Regions from separate parts of the Dietzia sp. ANT_WB102 genome, predicted to be linked through region 1. Evidence: riboswitches for the same ligand, from Rfam matches in the RefSeq annotation. Region 1 holds a riboswitch; the other holds the start of a gene.
What was found. Region 1 has a riboswitch for thiamine pyrophosphate ahead of FQ137_RS03000 (3-oxoacyl-ACP reductase). Riboswitches for the same ligand answer to the same signal wherever they lie in the genome.

Region 1 (11,380 bases):
CGTGGATGTCGTCGGCGCCCGAGATTTCGACGCCCTCGGGGGCGAACCCGGCCCAGGCGTCGGTTCCCGCACTGAACAGTTGGATCACCCGCAGCTGCGGTAGCGCCTCGAGTCGGGGCAGGACGGTCGGCGGGTCCATGACCTGGGTGACGAGGACCTGCGCGCGATCGGCGCCGGCCGGAGGGTCGCCCGAGAGGTCCCAGACCAGGGGCTCAACGTTTGTGACACCGTCGAAGGCCTCGAGTCCCCGGGCGTCTGGGACGAGCACGACGACGGGCCGCCGGCTGGCAGACGCGTCCTGCATGCCGCCCGCGTCGTTTGCTCGCCCGATCAGGGCCGCACCATCGGTCACTTGGCCACCGAGGCAATCTTGTTTAGCAGCTCCGGCTCGGCGCGCAGGGCCGCGCGGACGGCGGACTCCCAGAACCCGGTGTACCCGCTGCCGTCGCTGCGGGTCATCTGATCGACCCACCAGTCCGGCAGGGAGGTCTTCTCCGGTCCGTTCGCGACGCGGGTCATCCACGCGTTCTTGCACCGTGTCTCCAGCGAGGCGGCACGCAGGTACACCGCCGGGGCCGAGTTCCCGGTCACGAACACACCGTGTCCACCGAGGATCGCGACCTCCGCGTCACCGAAGGACGCGATGGCGGACTCCGCGGCATCCATCTGGTCGACGCCGCCGTCGTACTCGTCGACGAGGACCAGGTCACCGCCGCCACCCAGGCTTGAGCTCTGGTCGTGCATCGGCGGCACCTCCTTGATGTCCGCCCAGACCGTTCCGTATTCGGAGTGGTTGTGCAGCGCATAGGTGACGTTGGGGCGGGCCTTGTGCAGGGCGAGGTGCAGTGGGATGCCCAGCGGTACAGGCCAGTCGCCTTCGAGGAGGTTGCCCTCGAGATCGATCCGGAGGACGTCTTCGGGGTTGAACTCCTCCCAGGTCAGGTACCAGGGGTTGCAGAGGAGCGTGCCGTCGCCGCAGTTGTAGGTGATGTGCCCTGCCAGGTTGTCGCGGTACCCGCCCTTCCACAGCGCCCGGGCGAGAAGCACGATCTCCTCGCGGGGCGAGAGATCCGGGATCAGCTGGTCCTTGGTCGGGGTGAATGCCATGACAGCTCCTAGTCGGTTCGGTCGGGTCGCCACCGGCTGCGATCCGGCGGGAACCGGTCGAACGAGAAGGGGTGCCGATGAACTGAAGCGGTGTTATCGTCTAGCGATACGGAGTATCACTTTGCTTCAGGCTAGGAGAGATTCACATCACAGTCAAGACGGTTCGGAGCCTGCACCGCGGCCTCCAGGCGCTCGAAGCGATCGCCGAACACCAGCCCATCGGCCTCACGGCGTTGTGTTCGGCGACTGGAGACGACAAGAGCGCGCTCCAGCGAACCCTGGCCACCCTCCATGAGGCCGGGTGGATCCAGCGCGCGGCCACCGCGACGCCCCAATGGGAGCTGGCGACGAAGCCCATCGTCATGCTGAGTCGTGCCCGGCAGTCCTCGTCGGTACAGGCCAGGGCTCGCGAGTTGCTCGGGCCGCTGCGTGACGCAACCGGGGAGACAGTCCACCTCGCCCTGTTGGACGGCACCACGATCGTCGTAGCGGATGTCGCGGAGAGCACGCAGGTGGTCCGAACCGCACTACCCATCGGCCAGATCCACCCCCCGGAGCGGAGTGCGGCGGGCAGGGCGATCATGTCCTATCTGACCCCCGAGGAACGGGCCGCGTGGAGCAGTGCGCCCGAGAATCTGCTGCCCGCGGCGGAGTTCGAAGAGATCCGCGCCCGCGGGTGGGCCGCGAGCGCCGGTGCAGTGCTGGAGGGATCCAACAGCGTCGGCGCCGCGATCCTCGATCCGTCGGGGTCGCCGGTGGGGGCCCTGGTGATCAGCTCTCCTGCGACACGCCTCCCCACGGAGAAATGTGGTGAATTCGGCGACGTGCTCGTCGACGCGATCCGTCGATTGTCCCCGCACGGGTGACCGTCGTGCCGCCACGAGATGCCGCACCCCGGACGGTCGTCACCGTCCCGAACCATGAAACGGAGACATCATGCCACTGCCAGATGAGGTGAAGACCCTGCTCGGCGTCCTCAACGACGGGTTTCCGCGGGTCGAGCAGATGACGGGCGCCGAGGCCCGGGCGGCGGTGCTCGCCCGCAAGCAGGTCGCGGCGGAACCGGAACCGATGGCCAGCGTGGAGGACCTCGAGATCGACGGACCAGGCGGCCCGCTCCCCCTGCGGATCTACCACCCCCTCGAGCCCGACACCGCCGGCCCGCTGCCTGCCGTCGTATTCGCCCACGGCGGAGGCTTTGTCTTCTGCGACCTCGACACCCACGACGAGTTCTGCCGTGCCATCTCCAACGCCGTCGGTGCGGTGGTCATCTCGGTCGACTACCGGTTGGCGCCCGAGCACCCCGCCCCCGCCGCCGCGGAGGATGTGTACGCGGCGCTGGAGTGGGCGTCCGCCAACGCAGCCGAGCTGGGTGTGGATACGGGCCGACTCGTCGTCGCCGGGGACAGCGCCGGCGGCAACCTGGCCGCGGTCACGGCATTGATGTCCCGCGACCGGAACGGACCGGAGATCGCAGGGCAGGTCCTCCTGTACCCGGTCATCGCGGACGACTTCGAGACGGACTCCTACCGGGAGTTCGCCGAGGGCTACTTCAACACGCGCGCCGCGATGCAGTGGTACTGGGAGCAGTACGCGCCGGCGAATGCCCGCGAGGCCGCCGCCCCGCACTACATCTCCCCCGCACAGGCCGACACCCTCTCGGGCCTTCCGCCCGCGATCGTCGTCACCGCTGCGCTCGATCCGCTCGACGACGAGGGCACCGCCTACGCGGAACGCCTGCGCCGGGAGGGTGTGCCCACCACGCATCGTCGATACGAGGACATCTTCCACGGGTTCATGACGATCCCCTCGCTGGCGGTGACCGCGGAGGCCCGCACTCAACTCTGGGGCGATGTACAGGAGCTTCTCGCCTGATCGGTGCCTGCCGACCGCCCACGCCTCTGCGCCACTCCTGAATCCGACGGCGCCATCGTAATGTGACGCAACTCACAGCGGAGCTCTTGGTGGAGCAGCCCCGTTGGCCCCGAGCCCGGCCATGGCGTTCGCTGTGGGCAGCACGACGGCCGGTGTGGGACAGGCGAAATGGTGGCTATGCGGGGCTCGCCTTCATGCTCCGTCTGCGGAGTCGGGTCGCTCAACGTGACCGGAGGGCCAGCATCGCCACCGTTGCCCGAAATCCGGCGATTGATGCTTACCCGGTTCACATTGCCGGAGTCCCTTGTTACGTTGGCGCCTCGCCTTGGCCACCCGGCCAGACCAGTCTGCGGCGCGTCCGCCGACCGGGGCACCCGACCGAAAGGGAACACTGCATGCGTTTCACTCGTTTCTCCACCTTCGCCGCCACCGCCGCCCTCGGCGCCGCCACCGTCCTCGGTGGAGCTGGCATCGCCCAGGCACAGTCGTCGGGCTCGCTGGGCTCGCTCATGCCCAGTTCCTCCGCGCCGGACACCGAGGCCCCCAACGAGGATCCTGTGTCCAAGGTCGGGCTGGAGATCACCGACACCGATCTAACGGGAGGCAAGGGCACTCTCACCAACAACACCGGCAAGAAGACCAGCTGCTGGGTCGTCTTCGGCGAAAAGAGCAACATCGAGACGCTCGCGGATGAGGCTGCTGACGCTGACCTTGCCGAGCTCCGGACTCTCCTGCAGAGCGTCGACGAGCGTGACGACGTCGCCCTCCAGTCGTTCCAGTACGCGGACGAGCTCGCGGACGGCGCCGAAGTCGAGTGGGATGTCACATTCGAAAAGCCTTTCGAAGCTGAGTTCGTCGCCGGCGCGCTCGCGCTCTGCAACGCCAACGATCCGAGCTTTGCCACGGCATACGACGCTGAGGACGACTCGACCGGCTCGCTGAGCAACGTATTCGGGTCGCTCGGCTCCTCCAACGCTGATGGCGACAACGCTGAGGGCGAGGATGCCGGCGACAAGAAGGACACCGGTTCGCTGGGCAGCGTGCTCGGCTCGTCCAACACCGACGACGGTCCCGGGGACGACGCGGTCTGAGACTCCGCGCTCACACCACTGAAGCGGAGCTCGAGGGCGTAGGGCTCTGAATCCCTACACGCACGGCTGCTCGGAAGCGACGCCCCACCACCCATCGAGGTGGTGGGGCGTCGTCGTGTCGTCATGCTCACGCAGGGGCGGCCTTCGCGCACTCAGTACACACTGGGCGAGATCCTCGACGTGAGCGCCCGCTCAGTCGTCGGACTCGACTTCGGCCTGCTGATCGCGGCGCAGTCGGCGCAGCCGCAGCCGCAGGGGCGAGCTGGCCGCGCTCATCGCGCGCTCACCGGAAGCGAGATGCTCCGGGCGGTCGGGCCCCTTCGGCTGGATGCGACCGGGATCAAGAGTGCGCCGGACATCCTCCGCAGTCACTGCGCGCAGCTCACCCGCGGCGTCCACGTACCACTGGCTCAGCTCCGGATCGGTGCTGTCGAACCACGCGCCCGCGCCCTTATTGGCTGCGACCTCACTCGATCCGAATACGAAGTCGTCCCCGTGCTCGGCGATGCCCAGCCGCACGCCCTCGGCGATCGCCAGGCGCCCGTACTTGCGACGCATGATGTACGGATCGGTGGATAGGTCCTTGTACCAGGCGAACATCATCCCGATCACCACAAAGGCGAACGGCAGTGCCGAGACGACCATGATCGACTGCAGTCCGCCCAGTGCGTCCTCGCCCCCGGCCAGCAGCAGTGAGATCGCGGTTCCGCCGAGCATGACACCCCACACGACGGTCACCCAGCTGGAGGGGTCGGGCTTGCCACGCTGGGTGATGGATCCCATGACAATCGACGCTGAGTCGGCGGAGGTGACAAAAAAGACGAGGATGGAGATCAGCGCTGCCACCGAGGTGATGGCCCCGAGGGGCAGATTGTCGAGCATGTCGAACAGCATCGCTTCCGCCGGTCGCGATCCGTCCATGCCCTGGCCGTTGGAGCTCATCCACATGGATGTGCCGCCGAGGATGCCGAACCACACAAGGCACACCGTTGACGGGACCATGATCACCACCGTCACGAACTCTCGCAGCGTCCGGCCGCGGGAGATCTTGGCGATGAACATGCCGACGAACGGGGTCCAGGACACCCACCAGGCCCAGTAGAACGTTGTCCACGCCCCCATGAAATCTGCGGCGTCCTCGCTCTGCGTGGGATTGCGCATGAGCATCGTGCCCAGCTCGCGGACGAAGTCGATCGCACCTGCCGGAATGAAGTTCAAAAGGAAGATCGTCGGCCCGGTGACCAGCACGAACACGGCGAGAAACCCCGCGATGATCATGTTGATATTCGACAGTGCGCGAATCCCCCGCTTGATGCCGGAGACCGCGGAGATAATGAACGCCACCGTGAGTAGCACCATCGCTCCCACGATGAATCCGTTACCCAGAGGTCCCCAGCCGGTGACGATCTCGGTACCCCGTGCGATCTGCAACGCGCCGATACCTAGCGAGATCGCGGTACCGAAGAGCGTGACGAGGATTGCGAAGATGTCGATGGTCGCGCCAAGCGGCCCTTGTGTCCTGGAGCCGAAGATCGGCTCGAAGATGGCGGAGATGAGCGGAGCGCGGCCCCTGCGGTACGCGCTGTAGGCGATCGCCCCTCCCACCAGTGCGTAAAAGGACCAGGCGATCGGTCCCCAGTGGAGTGTGGTCTGCGCGAGAGCGGATTGCATGGCCTCGACCGACGCCGGATCTGCTGTGAAACCCTCGGGGGGATCGAGGAAGTAGACGAGGGGTTCGTACGGCCCGTAGAACAGCAGCCCGATTCCCATCCCTGCGGAGAACAGCATGGCCACCCAGGACACGGTGGTGAACTCAGGAGACTCGTCATCCGCGCCCAGCCTCACCCCGCCCGTCTTTCCATAGCCGACCACCAGCATGAACAGCAGGCAGACGATCGCCAGGACACCGAACATCCACCCGAAGTTGGCCGTGACCCAGGCCAGCGAGGCGTCGCCTACCGTGGGGACACTGTCCGGGCTGATGAGAGCCCAGGCGATGACGCCGATGACAGCCAGGCCGGCGACGACGAACACGGCGATATTGGTGGAGAACACCCGACCGGTGCGGTCGACCCCGATTCCGGGGATCAACGCGGGATGCACCAGCCCGGGGGTCATCACCTCGTCAACGACGCGACGAACCTTGCCCCGCGGACGTGCTGATCCACCACTGTCCGTCGCGGTACGGGGATTTTTCGATTCGTCGCTCACATCTACACCCTCAATCACGAAGACATGCGTAGGACCTGCGTCACTCTACTCCTGCACAGACTGTATCCAGGCCGACCGCGCGGGAGGGCTCTACGTGCAAGAGCGGTACCCACTGGTGATCGTCTACAGTCGACGCCAGACACGGGGTGCCGCCTGACCGGGCGGCTGAGAACACACCCGTCGAACCTGATCTAGGTAGTGCTAGCGAAGGAATGTCGATCAGGCGCCCCGTCAGGCGCCGGCTGGCCGGGAATGCACCCGGTCCAGCGGTCAACGCTTCCTCCTCGCCGGTACCACCGGAAAGCGAGACTCATGCGTATCAACGAGCAGATCGTTCTGGTTACCGGGGGAGCACGCGGGCTGGGCTCCGAAATTGTCCGGGCGTTCGCCCGAGAGGGCGCCCGGATCGTCGTCAACTACCGCCGCAGCGAGGAGGCTGCCTCCAACCTGGTCACGGAGATCGGGGCGGACCGCGCCGTCGCGATCCGCGCTGACGTCACTGACGATGACGACGTCCGGCGGCTCTTCACCGCGGCGCGCGAGCACTTCGGCGCGCCCGTGACCACCGTAATTAACAACGCGCTCGTGGACTTCGAGTTCAACGGCGATGCCCGGCCCACGCCGGAAACCATCCGGTGGGAGCACTTCGACACCCAGTTGCGCGGTGCCGTGAAGGCGACCCTGTCCACCACCCAGGCTGCCCTGTCCGGTATGCGGGAGATCGGCTTCGGGCGCATCGTCACCATCGGCACCAACCTGTTCCAGCACCCCGTCGTCCCGTACCACGACTACACCGCGGCGAAAGCGGCCGCACTGTCACTCACCCGCACCCTCGCCACCGACCTGGGCCCGGACAACATCACGGTCAACATGGTCTCCGGAGGACTCCTGCGCACCACGGACGCGAGTTCCGCCACGCCCGAAGAGGTTTTTGATCTCATCGCCTCCGGCACCCCGCTGCGTCGGGTGACCGAGCCGGCCGAGCTGGCCGACGCCCTCTTGTTCTTCGCCTCCCCCTGGTCCCGGGCGGTGACGGGGCAGAACCTCATCGTCGACGGCGGACTGGTCAAGGGCTGAGCCTGCGATGCTGCACCTCAACGCGTTCCTTTTCGGCTGCGGCCACCACACCGCCGCGTGGCGTCATCCCGATTCCCCGGTCGAACGGCTCGGCGACATCACCTACTACGAGGAGCTCGCCCGCACCGCCGAGCGCGGCTGCCTCGACGCGGTGTTCTTCGCCGACGGCCATTCCGTGCTCGACCCGGCTGGCGGCTCGTGGTGGTTCCTCGAGCCCCTCACCGCGCTGGCCGCCATGGCGCGCGCGACCGATCACGTCGGGCTCGTCACCACCGTGTCGACGACCTTTTACACGCCCTTCCACGCCGCCCGCATGCTCGCCTCGCTCGACCACATCAGCGGCGGCCGCGTCGGATGGAACGTGGTGACCTCGATGTTCGACGCCGAGGCCCGCAACCACGGACTCGAGGCAATGCCCGCGCACGCGGAGCGGTACGCGCGGGCCGACGAGTTCGTCGGCGCGGCCCTCGCCCTGTGGGACTCCTGGGATGCCGACGCCCTCGTGTTCGATCGCGCCGGACTGTGGGCCGATCCCGACAAGGTGCGGCCGATCCACCACCACGGCGAGCACTTTCTCGTCGACGGGCCGCTGACCGTGCCCCGTTCCCCGCAGGGGCGGCCCGTCCTGTTCCAGGCCGGATCTTCCGAACAGGGGCGTGACCTGGCAGCCCGCCGCGCAGAGGGCATCTATGCGGTGGCCTACGACGCGGAGTCGGCGAAGTCTTACGCCTCCGATCTCCGGCAGCGCGCGCGGGCGGCGGGTCGGGACGGTGACGCGATCGTCATCATGCCGGGGCTCGTCACCTATGTGGGCTCGACGATGGAGGAGGCGAAACGGAAGAAGGCCGAACTCGACGCGCTGCTTCCGGTCGAGCAGTCGTTGGCTCAGTTGTCGATGTTCGTCGAACAGGACTGCTCCGACTGGGAACTCGACGCCCCCGTGCCCACGCTGCCACCACTGTCCGAGTTCACGGGCCCGCAGGGGCGGTACGAGACCATCCTGCGCATCATCCAGAAGGACGCGCCTACCGTGCGCGAACTCCTCGGCACGCTTGCCGCCGGCGGCGGGCACTGCACCATGATCGGCACACCCGAGTCGATCGCCGACAAGATCGAACGCTGGCACCGGTCCGGAGCGGCCGACGGATTCAACCTCATGCCACCGATGTATCCCCACGGTTTGGAAGAGTTCGTCGAGCACGTGGTCCCGGTACTGCAGGAGCGCGGACTGTTCCGGCGGTCCTACGAGGGCGCGAGATCGTTGCGGGAGTTGCTCGGGGGTCGATGACGGCCGGTTGTGACGGCCCTGCCCGCGTCCCCTGCCTAGCTTTTCGCTCCCGGCTCGATGAACTCACCGAGCCGGTGCCGCACCACCTTCCCGGTGGCGTTGCGCGGTAGGTCATCCTGGGTCAGCACCCAGCGGCTCGGCACTTTGTAGCGAGCGATGCGCTCCCGCATGAAATCGTCGAGGTCGCTTTCGCTGATGTCACCTGCGGTCACCACCACCGCCGCGACCTCTTGCCCCAGGTCCTCGTGTGGGGCACCCACGACGGCACAGTCGCGCACGTCCGGATGCTCCAACAGCACTGCCTCGACCTCAGCCGGATAGACATTCTCCCCAGCCCGGATGATGAGATCGGAGCGGCGACTGCGGATACGCAGGTGCCCGTCGATCATCACGCCGATATCCCCCGTGCGCAGCCACCCCTCCGCGTCGAGGGCTTTCGCAGTCGCCTCGGGGTCGTTCCAGTAGCCCAGCATCACCAGGGGCCCACGCAGATGAATCTCACCCTCCACCCCATCGGGAACAGGGACACCGTCACGGTCACGGATTTCCACCTGCATCGTCACGACCGGGGTGCCGACGGAGTCCTCGTAGCGCTCCAGGTCCGCAGCGGAGGCGATAGTCGCGGCAGAACTCGACTCCGTGAGTCCGTAGGTGGTGCCCAGGGAGGCGGCCGCAACCGGGAGCATCTCCCGCAGGGCGGCCTTCAGGCCCGGCGAGGACGGCGCCGTCCCCAGGGAGATCGCCGTCAGCGACGAGAGATCGTAGGACGACAGGTCGCCATGCCCGACCAGCCGGGTCGCCATCGTCGGGACCATGCCCCACTGGGTCACCCGCTCCGCCTCGATCAGGCGCAGCGCCCGGTCGATGTCGAACTTTCCGGGGTAGACGATCACCGCGTCGCCGAAAACCAGGCGTGGGACCACGAGGTTGTGCAGCGACATCATGTGGAACAGAGGGGCGATGAGAAGCACGCGGCGCTGCTCGGGTCGGGGGATTCCCATCTCCGCGCTCGCGGCGTCGTTGACGCCAAAGTAGTCCGCCGCAGCGATCACGTTGCGGTGTGAGTGGGTCGCCCCTTTGGGTCGGCCGGTAGTGCCGCTGGTGAAGATGATGACAGCGGGATTGTCCTCGTCAATCTCTGTGTCCGGGGTCTCCGGGTCGGCGACCGCCAGCGACAATCGAGGAATATCCGTCTCGGTGGACAGGACCGGTACACCGGGGGCGTCTAGAAGGGTGCGTCGCTTCTCATCGGCGACGATGAGCGCGGGCGTACAGAGTTCAAGCGCGTACGCGGCCTCCCGGGCCGACCACATCGCGTTCATCCCCACCACGACCGCGCCGATCGAGGTGGCCGCCCAGAAGGTCATCACCCACTCCGCGCTATTCGCCGCGAAAATAGCGATCCGGTCGCCTTTGACCACGCCGTATTCTTCGGTCAGCATCCGGCTCACCGAGGCGACCCGCGTGTGATGCTCGGAAAACGTCAGACGAAGGTCCCCGGATACGAGGTACTCACGATCGCCGAAGTCCGCCGAGTCATTCAGAACCTGCCCCAGGGACCGCCGACGGTGCCGGAACACCTGCATCCGGTGGCCGCGGACCTCCTCCTCCGTCAACTCAAACGGTCGGCCCGGGGCGGTGACGGCCGCGAGCGCCTGTGCGCGTCGGTCCTTCACCGAAGGTCCTGTGGTCATCGAAAGTCCTTTCCGCTGTCAATCACGGCAGGTAACCGGTATGCCGAACCGGTTCGGGCTGGGTGCTTTCGCAGCCCAGAGGACTCATTCTCTATCAACGCAGCACGGGTGTGCTCGCCCGAGGCTCGCCCCGGCCACTCCCACCAATCGTGAAACTCAGCGACAACGTGGCCGCAACATGCGACGCTGAACCGCCCGGTGATCAGGACCAGACAGCCCCAGGAGAGCAACGGCAATGGCCATGTACGCACAAGAACACAACGGCAGGATGTCCGCCGCCGAGCAGCTCCTCGCGGTCGAGGAGATCAAGAAGGTGTTCGCGGGCCGACTGCGCTGTATGGACACCAAGGACTGGGAGCGCTACGCCTCGTTCCATACCGACGACGTCGTCAGCGACTCGTGGAACAGTCCGGGCGCCGCGCGGCCCGCTGAGGATTCGGAATCCGCGGTGAGCACGGCGCGTGGCGGCCCCGTGGTGGGCGGTGCCGCACTGACGGCGGCCATCCGCGCCACCCTCGACGGTGACGTTCCGGTGACCAGCGTGCACCACGGCCACACTCCGGAGATCACGCTCACTTCCGAGACCACGGCGGTCGGCGTGTGGGCGATGGAGGACCGGCTGTGGTTCACCCGGGGCTCGGAAACCGAATGGCTGCACGGGTACGGCTTCTATCACGAGGAGTACCGGAAGGTCGCAGGTCGGTGGCTCATCAGCTACCGCCGTCTAGAACGGCTGAGCGTCGACGCCACTCCCGGATTTTACACCCGCTGAGGTGGGCACGGGTGGTCTGAGCATTCCCGGTGAACGGGAAGTGCGGACCAGGGTCGTCGATGCGGTGGGAAGGTGATCGCATGACCAGTGCGACTGCTGACCACACCCGGGAGCCCGAACTCAGGGAACTGTCGACCGAGCACGGGGTGCTCCGCTACCGCGAGGCCGGCGAGGGACCGCCGCTGGTGATGCTCCACGGGTCCGGGCCCGGGGTCACTGGGTGGCGCAATTTCGCCGGGAACGTACCGGCTTTTGCCGAGCACTT
Region 2 (11,380 bases), 560 kb from region 1:
CGCGACTCGGCCGGCGCCGGCGGTGACCGCGATGTGTCCGACGAGATTTGCGACTTCGAGGAGTACACGTGGCTGTACCACGAGTCGTGGCGGGACCCGGACGTGCGCTGGCTGCTGTCTACCGTGCCCAGCTGCATGATCCTCGACGACCACGACCTGCGCGACGACTGGAACTCGTCGCACTCGTGGCGCCGCGAGATGACCGCCCAGCCGTGGTGGCGCGACCGGGTGATCGGAGCGTTCTCCAGCTACTTCGTCTACCAGCATCTGGGCAACCTCGCCCCCGATGAGTTGGAGACCAACGAGATGTATCAGGCGTTGCGGGCCGCGAGCTCGGACGCCGAGAGGGAGTCGCTGCTGGATGACTTCGCCCTGTCCGCCGATTCCGACCGCCGCACGGTGCAGTGGAGCTTCAAGCGCGATTTCGGGCGGGTGCGGGTGGTGATGCTCGATGTGCGCGCGTCCAGGCAGCTGGACCCGCAGGATCGGCGGGTGATGGACGCGCAGGAGTGGGCGTGGGCCCGCGATGCATGTCTGGACGCCGACGCGGAGGTGGACCACCTGGTGATCGGCTCGTCGCTACCCGCGTTCATGCTGCCTGCTCTTCACCACATCGAGGGATGGAACGAGTCCGTGGCCCGCGACCGCCCGGACAAGCCGATCACCGCGCGGATCGGCGAGCGCATCCGCCTGGCGGTGGACCTCGAGCACTGGGGTGCGTTTCGAAACAGCTTCGATGACCTGGTCGGCCTACTCACGGAGGTGGCGGCGGGGGACCACCGGCCCGCACCCGCGTCAATCCTGCTGTTGGGTGGCGACGTGCACTGTTCGTACCTGGAGGAGGTCGAACTCACCGCGGGGCGGGTCGCGGGCTCTCCCACCCGGGTCCACCAGCTGGTGATGTCGCCCTTCCGAAACCCCCTACAGAAGTCGATCCGCGCGGTGAACCGGCTCTCGGTCCGCGATCCCGTCCCCGCCCTGACACGCCGACTGGCCCGGGCGGTGGGGGTGCGCGATCCCGAGGTGCGGTGGCAGGTCACCGACGGCGTCTGGTTTAACAACGGCGTGATGACTCTTGTACTTCGCGGTCGCCGCGCCATGGTGCAGGTCGATCACGCCACCGTCGAGTGGCCCGGACGTGGTCTGGGCAAGATCCTCACCCTGGTGCCCGCGCTGGTGCCGGAGTCGTGGGGACGACGACGGCAAGGCGGCGATTCGCTCAACCGTAAACCCCGTCAGGTGTTGCGGAGGACGCTGAGCAAGGAGCTCACGGGCGGCGCCTGATGACGGCTCACGACCGATGGGGGACGAGCCGTCTTCACCGCTGCCTGGTCTCTCTACTCGGAGCGCTCTGATCCGGCCCGCCCCGGGCAGGCCGGGAGGGTGACTCAGGCAAGCGCGGATGTCAGCGCGGCGGCGGCCGCTTCGGGGTCGTCGGCACCGGTGATCGCGCGGACCACCACCACCCGCCGTGCACCCGCGGCCAGCACCTGCGGAAGGGTGTCGGCGTCGATGCCGCCGATCGCGAACCAGGGCGTGGCGGCCCGATCCCGTGTCGCGGCCGCTGCATGGCGCACGAGGTCGAGGCCGGGCGCGTGGCGGCCCGGCTTGGTCGGAGTGGGCCACACGGGGCCGGCGCAGAAATAGTCGAGCAGGGGGTTCGCTGCGGCCTTGTCCACCTCGGCCGCGGCGTGGCAGGACAGGCCGATCACCACGTCGTCGCCGACGATGCGGCGCGCCCATTCCACCGGCAGGTCGTCCTGGCCGACGTGCAGCACGTCCGCCCCGGACGCGACGGCGACGTCGGCGCGGTCGTTGACCGACAGCATCGCCCCGTGCTGGTCGCACACCTCGCGCATCACCGCGAGCGCCCGCAGTTCGTGACCGGCCTCGAGCGGGCCGTGGTCGCGTTCGCCGGCCGAATTCTTGTCCCGCAACTGGACGATGTCGACCCCGCCGGCCAGCGCCGCCGAGACGTCCCTGCGCAGCGCCGGGAAGTCGCCCGACCAGCCCTGCCCACGGGCCTCCTCGTCGAGGTGCCGACGGGCGTCGATGCAGAGGTAGAGGCGGGCGTCGGCGAGGCGGGCACGGAGGCGGTCGGCGCGAGAGGTCATGCCCACAACCGTAGGCGAGAGCCCCACTAAGCTGACCGTCGTGACTATCGACCCCGGACCTCCCACCGCCCGAACCGGCGCCCGCCGCGTGGCCGTGGTCGGCGGTTCGGTGATCGGTCTGGCGTGCGCGTGGTCCATCGCCCGGTCCGGTCTCGCCTCCGAAGTCGTGATCCACGAGCCTGACGACTCCGCCCCCGACGGTGTGCCCACCTCGGGGGCGGCGTGGGTGGCCGGCGGCATGCTGGCCCCGTTCAGCGAGGCCTGGCCGGGCGAGGAGGAGGTGTTCGCGCTCGGCGTGGACTCCCTGCGGCGGTGGCCGGAGTTCCTCGCCGCTCTCGCGCCGCACGTCCCTCCCGGCCCGCCCGTCCGCACCGCGACCCACACACACATGGTGGCGGTGGACGAGGCCGACGCGCGAGACCTCGACATGGCCATGCAGTGGGCCGCCCGCCAACCCGATCCCACCCGAGGTACCGCGGGCCCGGGCGCGGATGCGGCACCCGGCATCACCGAGGCCGACCTGCGCCGTATCTCCCGGCGTGAACTGCGCGAGGCCGAGCCGTCCCTGGCCCGCGTCGCCCGCGCCGCCTACCGGATGGGCGCCGAGGGCGCCGTCGACAACCGCATCCTCCTGGCAGCCCTGGCTCGTGCCTGCCGCGCCGAGGGCGTGACGTGGGTGCGCAGCGCGGTGACCGCGCTCGACGACGTCGACGCAGACCGCGTCGTGCTGGCCGCGGGCTCCGGGTCCGCCGCCCTGGCAGGTCTGCCGGTGCGCCCCGTCAAGGGCGAGGTACTCCGGTTGCGCGCCCGGCCCGGATGCGAGGACCCGCCCCACGGAGTCGTCCGGGCGTTCGTGCACGGGCGGCCGCTCTACCTCGTGCCACGTGACGGCGGCCTGGTCGTGGGCGCGACCCAGTACGAACACGGTGACGACCGGCAAGTCACCGTCGCCGGTGTGCGCGACCTGCTCGCCGACGCCGAGACGGTCTTCCCCGGGATCGGCGAGTACGAACTGGCCGAGGCCATCGCCGGTCTCCGGCCGATGTCCCCGGACAACATGCCCTTCCTCGGCACCGATCCCACTGACCCGCGTCTCATCCACGCCACCGGGCACGGCCGCAACGGCATCGCCCTGACCCCGGTGACCGTGGCCGCGGTCTGGGCGGAGCTCCGAGGACTGCCCGTGCCGGTGGCGGCGCGTGCGGCCGCCCCGGACCGGTTCAGCCGGGGATGAGCTGTGTGGTCCGGGGCGACTACGGTGGGATGGACAGCAGATGTGAAGCAGGAGGCCCCATGATCGTCACTGTGAATGGCGAGGACCGCACTTTGGCCGACGGCGCGACCGTCCGTGCACTCGTCACCGAGCTGGACCTGCCCGACGACGGCGTCGCGATCGCCGTGGACGGCGTGGTGGTGCCCAGCTCGGAGTGGGACGACGCCCCGCTGGGGGCGGGCGCAGAAGTCGACGTCCTCACGGCGGTCCAGGGTGGCTGAGCCCGCCCCCGCCTCCGGGATCGCGGAGTCGACGGCGCCCGCCTACTCGGCCGACATCGCCGCGGTGCTGGACTCTCCGCTGGTCATCGCGGGCGAGGAGATCGGCTCGCGGCTCATCACCGGCACCGGTGGCGCCGGGAACCAGGAGGTCCTGCGGGAGGCACTGATCGCCTCGGGGACCACCCTGACCACCGTATCCATCCGCAAGGTCGACCTACGGTTGGGTTCGGACGGTCTCGGACTGCTCGGGATGCTGCGGGAACTCGGCATCCGGCCACTGCCCAACACCGCTGGTTGCCGCGGTGCCGCCGAGGCCGTCAAAACTGCCCGGCTCGCCCGCGAGGCGCTCGGCACCAACTGGGTCAAACTCGAGGTGATCGCCGACGAGCGCACCCTTCTGCCCGACGGGGTGGAACTCGTCGAGGCCGCCGAGGATCTGGTAGACGACGGTTTCGTCGTCCTCCCCTACACCACCGACGATCCCGTCCTGGCCCGCCGGCTGGAGGACGTGGGCTGCGCGGCGGTCATGCCACTCGGTGCGCCCATCGGTACCGGATTGGGGATCTGCAACCCGCACAACCTGGAGATGATCGTCGAGCGCGCCGGGGTGCCGGTGATCTGCGACGCGGGCATCGGCACCGCCTCCGACGCCGCTCTGGCCATGGAACTCGGCTGCGACGGGGTGCTGCTGGCCACCGCCGTCACCCGAGCGGAGAACCCGCCACTGATGGCGGCGGCGATGCGCGAGGCCGTCCGGGCCGGGCACGCCGCCCGCGTCGCCGGTCGCATCCCCAAGAGATTCTGGGCGCAGGCCTCCAGCCCGCCGGTGGACTGAGCCCCGCCCGCGCGACAGTGGCGGGCGGTCCCGGTCACTCCTCGATGCGGGGCACCCGACGCACGCCGATACCGCCCATGAGCGCCAGCCCGGTGACCCGAACCACAGGAGCGCCGGGCGGGGCCTGGTGGACCGGGCGCGGATCTGGCCTCCAATGCCCGGACTCCTCGCCGAAGCCGCCCATCAGACCGATCCCCTCGACCTCCACGTGCACGTCGTCCGGGACGTAGATTTCGATCCCTCCCATGATCGCGAACGCCCGGATCGTGGTCTCCTGGGACTGCAACGCGGCTCTGCGCAGGTCGATCTCGATGCCACCCATCAGCGCGAACGCCGTGTGCACCGCGGGAAGGGTCCACGTCCCCGTGCGCTCGACGCCGCCCATGATCGCCAGTGAGGTGGCGGGCCCGCTGCCGCCGGTGACCCGACGAGCCGGGGCCCGGTGAGGGCGGGCCTCCAGCGTCGACTCGTGCTCGCGGTGCGCCACGGGCAGGTCGTGCGTGAGCTCGATGAGCTCGGATCGAAAGCGCGCCGAGTACGCCCGCGAGGTCCGTTCGTCGAACTCGGCGAGTGTGAGTCGCCCCTCCGAGTAGGACTCCTGCAGGAGCCTGGCGGTCGTGTCGCGCTCGGCGTCGGAGGCGCGAACCGACGGAAGCTGGCGGTCCGGCTCGGGGGTGGCGTCGTCCATGGTCACGAGCCTAGACCTGTGCGAGCTGTACGCCGGCTGAGTAGGTGGACGCACGCTGGGCGGAGCCCGGCAGGCACACTGGTGTCCATGATCGAGGTACGGAATCTCACCAAACGCTTCGGCGCCTCTACCGCCGTGGACGACCTCAGCTTCACCGTCCGACCCGGCGTCGTCACCGGATTCCTCGGCCCGAACGGGGCCGGTAAGTCCACGACGATGCGGATGATGGTCGGGCTGGACACCCCCACGTCCGGCCAGGCGCTGATCAACGGGATCCCGTACCGCGAGCTCGAACACCCTGCCCGCCGGGTCGGTTGCCTGCTCGACGCGTCCTGGACCCATGCCAACCGCTCCGCGGGCGCGCATCTGAAGATGGTCGCCGCGGCGGGCGGCGTGGCCCCCACCCGCGTCGACGAGGTGCTCGCCCTGGTGGGCTTGACCGACGTCGCCGGCCGCAAGGTGGGCGGCTACTCGCTCGGCATGCGCCAGCGGCTGGGCCTGGCCACCGCCATGCTCGGGGACCCCGAGGTCCTGCTGTTCGACGAGCCCGTCAACGGCCTCGACCCCGAGGGCATCCTGTGGATCCGCCGTTTCATGCACGCTCGCGCAGCCGAGGGCCGCACCGTACTGGTGTCCTCACACCTGCTGTCGGAGATGGCCCAGACCGCGCAGGACCTCGTGGTGATTGGCCGCGGCAAACTCCGCGCCCAAACCTCCGTCGAGGATTTCCTCTCCGCCGCCACGTCCTCGGTGATCCTGCGCACCCCGCACGTCGACGAGTTCACGGCCGCTGCGCGCGAGGAAGGCATCGAGGCCACGTTCGACCCGGAGCAGGGGGTATTCCTCATCGAGAACCTCCGGGCAACGCTGGTCGGTGACCTCGCCGCCAGCCTGGGGATCACCGTCCACGAACTGCACGAGAAGCGGGCGTCGCTGGAGGAGGCCTTCATGGCCCTCACCGACCAGGACGTCGAATACCACGGTCAGGAGTCCACCCGATGAACCAACTGAAGTCCGAGTGGATCAAGGTCACCACCACGAAGAGTGCCTACTGGCTGTACGCGATCGGCATCGGTTTGGCACTGCTGCTGGCCGGGATCATCGGTCAGTTCGAGCAGACCTCCACCGGGGAGCCGATGGCCGGTGAGCCCGGCGGCGGCGGCGACCCGCTGTTCGCGATCCTCGGGGTCAGTGCGTTCACCGTCCTGCTGGCATGGATCGCCGCAATCGTCGGCGTGACCGGTGAATACCGCTACCACACGATCAAGGCCACGTTCCTCACCACTCCGTCGCGCTGGCCGGCCATCGTGGCCAAGACCGCCCTGTTCGCGGCGCTGTCGATGGTGGTCACGGCCGTCTCGGTAATCCTGGCCCTCCTTGTGGCCAGGGCGTTGTCCCGGAACCAGGGGTGGACGCCGTTCTCCGGGGACGGGCTGACGTACCTGTGGCGCTTCCCCGTTTACGCGGCGTTGGGCACGTTCGCTGTGATGGGGCTGGCGTACATCATGCGCAACGCTGCGGGCACGATCTCGCTGTTCCTGGTGTGGACACTGGCGCTCGAGGGCATGATCTCCTTGATCCCGCGGGTCGGGGAGGACCTGGCCGCCTGGATGCCATTCGCCAATGGTGACTTCTGGACGCAGGGCGAGACGGTCCGCGGCTACATCACGTGGGGCGAGTGGCCGGCGTTGGCGTGGTTCGCCGCCGTGTGCGTGGCCCTGTGGGGCGTCGGGCTGCTGATGACGCTGCGCCGGGACGCCTGACCGTTCGGGCCGCACGCCCGAACCCGAGCCGCGCACCCGCCCCGACCCAGGGGTGTGGCGCGCGGCCCGGTCTCCTCAGTCCTCGCTGATCGGCAGGTAGACGCGACCCCCGCCCGCGGTGAACTCCGCAGACTTCTCGGCCAGGCCGGCCTCGATCGCCTCGACTGTCTCCATCCCGTGCTCGGCGGCGTAATCGCGGATGTCCTGCGAGATCCGCATCGAGCAGAACTTGGGGCCGCACATGGAGCAGAAGTGCGCGGTCTTCGCCGGTTCGGCGGGCAGCGTCGCATCATGGAACGCCATGGCGGTGTCCGGATCGAGGGCCAGGGCGAACTGGTCCCGCCAGCGGAACTCGAACCGCGCGGTGCTCAGTGCGTCGTCTCGGCTCTGGGCGCGAGGGTGCCCCTTGGCCAGGTCTGCGGAATGCGCGGCGATCTTGTAGGTAATCACGCCGGTCTTGACGTCGTCCCGGTTCGGCAGGCCGAGGTGCTCCTTAGGAGTGACGTAGCAGAGCATCGCGGTACCCGCCTCCGCGATCCGTGCCGCACCGATCGCCGACGTGATGTGGTCGTAGCCTGGAGCGATGTCGGTCGCGAGAGGGCCGAGAGTGTAGAACGGGGCCTCCTCGCACCACTCTTCCTCCAGACGGACGTTCTCGACGATCATGTGCAGGGGGACGTGCCCCGGCCCCTCGATCATCACCTGGACGCCGTGCCGCTTGGCGGTCGTCGTGAGTTCGCCCAGAGTGCGCAGCTCTGCGAACTGCGCTTCATCGTTGGCATCGGCGATAGATCCGGGTCGCAGTCCGTCGCCGAGGGAGAACGTCACGTCGTAGCGTGCGAAGATCTCGCACAGTTCCTCGAAGTGGGTGTAGAGGAACGACTCGCGGTGGTGCGCCAGGCACCAGGCGGCCATGATCGAGCCGCCGCGCGAGACGATCCCGGTCACTCGCTTGGCCGCAAGGGGCACGTACCGCAGGAGCACCCCCGCGTGGACCGTCATGTAGTCCACGCCCTGTTCGCACTGCTCGATCACGGTGTCGCGGTACAGCTCCCAGCTCAACCTGGTGGGATCTCCGTCCACTTTCTCGAGTGCCTGGTAGATCGGCACCGTGCCGACGGGGACGGGCGAGTTGCGCAGGATCCACTCGCGGGTCTCGTGAATGTCCCTGCCGGTGGACAGATCCATGATGGTGTCGGCGCCCCAACGGGTAGCCCACACCATCTTCTCGACCTCCTCGGCGATCGAACTGGTGACCGCTGAGTTCCCGATATTGGCGTTGATCTTGGTGAGGAAGCGTTTGCCGATGATCATCGGCTCACTCTCCGGGTGGCGGTGGTTGGCCGGGATGACCGCTCGACCCGCGGCGACCTCCGACCGCACCAGCTCGACTCCGACCCCCTCGCGGGCGGCAATGAACCGCATTTCCGGCGTGATATGACCCGCGCGAGCCCAGGCCAGCTGGGTCCGGACGCGCGTGGGGATCTCCACCGACGCAGCGGCGGGGTCGGGGTGGGTCCAGTCCTGCCGCGTGGGTGGCAGGCCGGAAGCGAGATCGTGGCAGTGGTCGGCGGAGGGGTACTCCGTGTAGGGGCCGGAGGTGTCGTAGACGTCGAAGTCCGTACCGTCCGTCAGAGAGATCCGCCGGGCTGGCACGCGAAGTGTGCTGCCCGCCGAGGGGACTTCGAGGTAGGTCTTGCGGCTCGCATGGATGGGGCCGCAGGTCACGGCGCCTGACGGGGTGGTGCCCTGGCCGTCTGCGAATATAGCTCTGCCCATGGTGGTGTCAATCTCCCTACGCCGGCATGATCCGGACAGGTTCGACGGTCGACGACCCGGCTGGTCGTCCTCTCAGCCCGCGCTCCGAAGCGGACTCCCGTGTGGATGAGTATTGAATTGTGCAGGGGGCAGCGTACCCCGACGAGTAGCATCGCCAGTGGAACACACTCTGCAGAAGGGGTTCTGATGTCCGCTGACACGTCGTTGGTTCTGGTCCACAACACCGATAGAGACCGGTTCGAGTTGTGGGACGGCGAGACCTTTATGGGCTTGGTCGGTTACGAGAAGGACGGCGAGGTCTACATCCTCCTCCATACCGTGATCGAGGAGCGGTTCGGCCAACAGGGGATCGCTCGTCTGCTGGTCAGCTTGGTGCTCACACGACTTCGACTCGACGGGCTCAAGATCCGGCCGGTGTGCAGCTATGTGCGGCGCTTCCTCGTCCGATTCCCGGAGTACCAACTCCTCGTCGCTTCGGAGTGACCACCGCCTCAGAGTGACCACCGCCTCAGAGTGACCACCGCTGCAGGCGACAGTCGCCTGAGCCGGTGGCCGGTGCCAGCCGGTGGGGGAGCCGACCTAACCTGACCCCAGACGACCAGCGATCCAGAGGACTTCCATGACGTACCCGCCGCAAGGCCACAGCGCCGGCGATGACTACACCGGCGGCGATTACTCCGGCGTTGACGACCCGACGCGGAGCCCGTATGGCCAAGGCCCATTCGGCAACGGCTCAACCGGGCAGAACCCATACAGTCAGGGAACCTACGAACAGGGGGCCCACGAACAGAGCGTGTACGGCCAGGGTTCGTACGGGCAGACCGACTTCAGCGCCCAAGCCCCAGGCTACGGGGCGCAGACCCCGTCCTACACGGGTGCGGGCGGGTACGGGGCCGCCTCGGTCGCTAACCCCGGCCCACCGTCGAACGTCGGCTGGGCGGTCGCGTCAATCCTGTTCTTCTGGCCACTGTCGTTCGTCGCGATGACCCGCGCCCTGGAGGTCTATCCGCTATGGGCCGCCGGGCGCCACGCCGAGGCGGAGGCCGCGAGCGCCACGGCCAAAAAGCTCGGCATAATCTCAGTGGCCATCGTGGCGGTGCTCATCGTCCTGTACTTCATCTTCATCTTCGCGATGGTGGGGCTGGCCTCGAGCGGCTTTTAAGCCCAGGCTGGCCCGCGACTAGGCCAAGCCCAGGCGCGGTGCCTCGATCGCGGGGCACGCGTCCATCACCACGTCCAGCCCGGCATCTTTCGCCCGCTGCGCCGCAGCCTCGTCGATCACGCCCAACTGCAGCCACACCGCCTTGGCACCCTTGGCGATCGCATCGTAGACCACGCCGCCCGCGAGCTGCGAGTTGACGAACACGTCGACCACATCGATCTCGCCGGGAACGGACGCGAGATCGGGGTACCCTTGCTGACCGTGCACCGTCTCGGCCTTCGGGTGGACCGGAACGATCTCGTGTCCGAGGTCGCGGACATAGGCGGCGATCCGGTACGCGGTGCGCTCGGTGTTGTTCGACAGGCCGGCGACGGCCCATCGACCCTTCTCCGAAAGCAGACGCGTGACGACGGCCGGGTCATTGGTATGGCTCATACACAGTGCAATGCCCGATCTCGCCCAGACATTCCCCACCATCCCCTCCGCTAGTCCCCGGCGGTGGCGTGCGCGGGGACATCGCTTCGCTCACTGGCGCTCCCTCCGCTAGTCCCCGGCGGCGTCCTTGCCGCGCTGGACGATCTTCGGGTCCGGGTCAAACACCACCTGCGGGTCCTTCTCCGGGTAGTCGAACTGGTTGAGGAAATGGCGCATCGCGTTGATGCGGGCACGCTTCTTATCGTTGGATTTGATGGTGATCCAGGGCGCCCACTCGGTGTCCGTGCGGCGGAACATCGCCTCTTTGGCGTGGGTGTATTCCTCCCACTTGTCGAGGGACTGCAGGTCCATCGAGGACAGCTTCCACCGCCGCACCGGGTCCAGTTGGCGGATCGCGAACCGCGTCTTCTGCTCCTCGCGGGTGACGGAGAACCACAGTTTGGTCAACCCGATCCCGGAATCGACGAGCATCTTCTCGAACATGGGCGCCTGCTCCATGAACGTCTCGTACTGGGAATCGGTGCAGAAGCCCATCACCCGCTCGACACCGGCGCGGTTGTACCACGATCGGTCGAACAGGACGAGCTCACCGCGACTGGGCAGGTGAGCTACGTAGCGTTGGAAATACCATTGGTACATCTCGGTCTCGGTCGGCTTGATCAGCGCGACGACCCGAGCCTGACGGACGTTGATGTATTCGGTGAACCGCTTGATCGTCCCGCCCTTGCCGGCGGCGTCGCGACCCTCGAACACGATCACCTGACGATGCCCGGTCTCGGCCTGCCAGTTCTGGAACTTCAACAACTCGATTTGCAGCAGATATTTCTCGACCTCGTACTGGTTGCGGTCCATCCGATTGTCGTACGGGTAGTTCTCCCGCCACGTGTCGACGGCGTTGCCGTGGATGTCGATGAGGTCCGGGTCCTCACCGTGGTCGTCGCGGACCGTGAACCCCTCGGCGCGCAGCCGGTCGATGTAGTGGCGCAGTTGGAATGTGGACATGGCTCAGTCGAGGTCCACGACGACCGGCGCGTGGTCCGACGCGCCCTTACCCTTGCGTTCCTCGCGGTCGATGAACGCCCCGGTGACCCGGGTGGCTAGTGCAGGGGA

Region 2: linked by a shared signal. The riboswitch ahead of thiC (phosphomethylpyrimidine synthase ThiC) and the one ahead of FQ137_RS03000 (3-oxoacyl-ACP reductase) in region 1 are both predicted to bind thiamine pyrophosphate.

The regions. Positions count from the first base shown of each region.
Region 1 covers NZ_VOBA01000001.1:655,541-666,920, reverse strand. Annotated here, with positions in the region: gene FQ137_RS03030 (NAD(P)-dependent oxidoreductase) at 1-352, opposite strand, end outside; gene FQ137_RS03025 (class II aldolase/adducin family protein) at 349-1,107, opposite strand; gene FQ137_RS03020 (IclR family transcriptional regulator) at 1,248-1,973, shown strand; gene FQ137_RS03015 (alpha/beta hydrolase) at 2,044-2,982, shown strand; gene FQ137_RS03010 (hypothetical protein) at 3,378-4,073, shown strand; gene FQ137_RS03005 (BCCT family transporter) at 4,266-6,284, opposite strand; TPP riboswitch at 6,417-6,514, shown strand; gene FQ137_RS03000 (3-oxoacyl-ACP reductase) at 6,597-7,361, shown strand; gene FQ137_RS02995 (LLM class flavin-dependent oxidoreductase) at 7,369-8,649, shown strand; gene FQ137_RS02990 (class I adenylate-forming enzyme family protein) at 8,685-10,343, opposite strand; gene FQ137_RS02985 (nuclear transport factor 2 family protein) at 10,579-11,115, shown strand; gene FQ137_RS02980 (alpha/beta fold hydrolase) at 11,196-11,380, shown strand, end outside.
Region 2 covers NZ_VOBA01000001.1:1,212,693-1,224,072, forward strand. Annotated here, with positions in the region: gene FQ137_RS05505 (alkaline phosphatase D family protein) at 1-1,284, shown strand, start outside; gene thiE (thiamine phosphate synthase) at 1,389-2,114, opposite strand; gene FQ137_RS05515 (FAD-dependent oxidoreductase) at 2,155-3,348, shown strand; gene thiS (sulfur carrier protein ThiS) at 3,408-3,608, shown strand; gene FQ137_RS05525 (thiazole synthase) at 3,628-4,443, shown strand; gene FQ137_RS05530 (DUF1707 domain-containing protein) at 4,478-5,131, opposite strand; gene FQ137_RS05535 (ABC transporter ATP-binding protein) at 5,219-6,133, shown strand; gene FQ137_RS05540 (ABC transporter permease) at 6,130-6,894, shown strand; gene thiC (phosphomethylpyrimidine synthase ThiC) at 6,970-8,673, opposite strand; TPP riboswitch at 8,669-8,784, opposite strand; gene FQ137_RS05550 (GNAT family N-acetyltransferase) at 8,860-9,156, shown strand; gene FQ137_RS05555 (CD225/dispanin family protein) at 9,293-9,835, shown strand; gene FQ137_RS05560 (CoA-binding protein) at 9,854-10,270, opposite strand; gene ppk2 (polyphosphate kinase 2) at 10,379-11,272, opposite strand; gene FQ137_RS05570 (exodeoxyribonuclease III) at 11,276-11,380, opposite strand, start outside.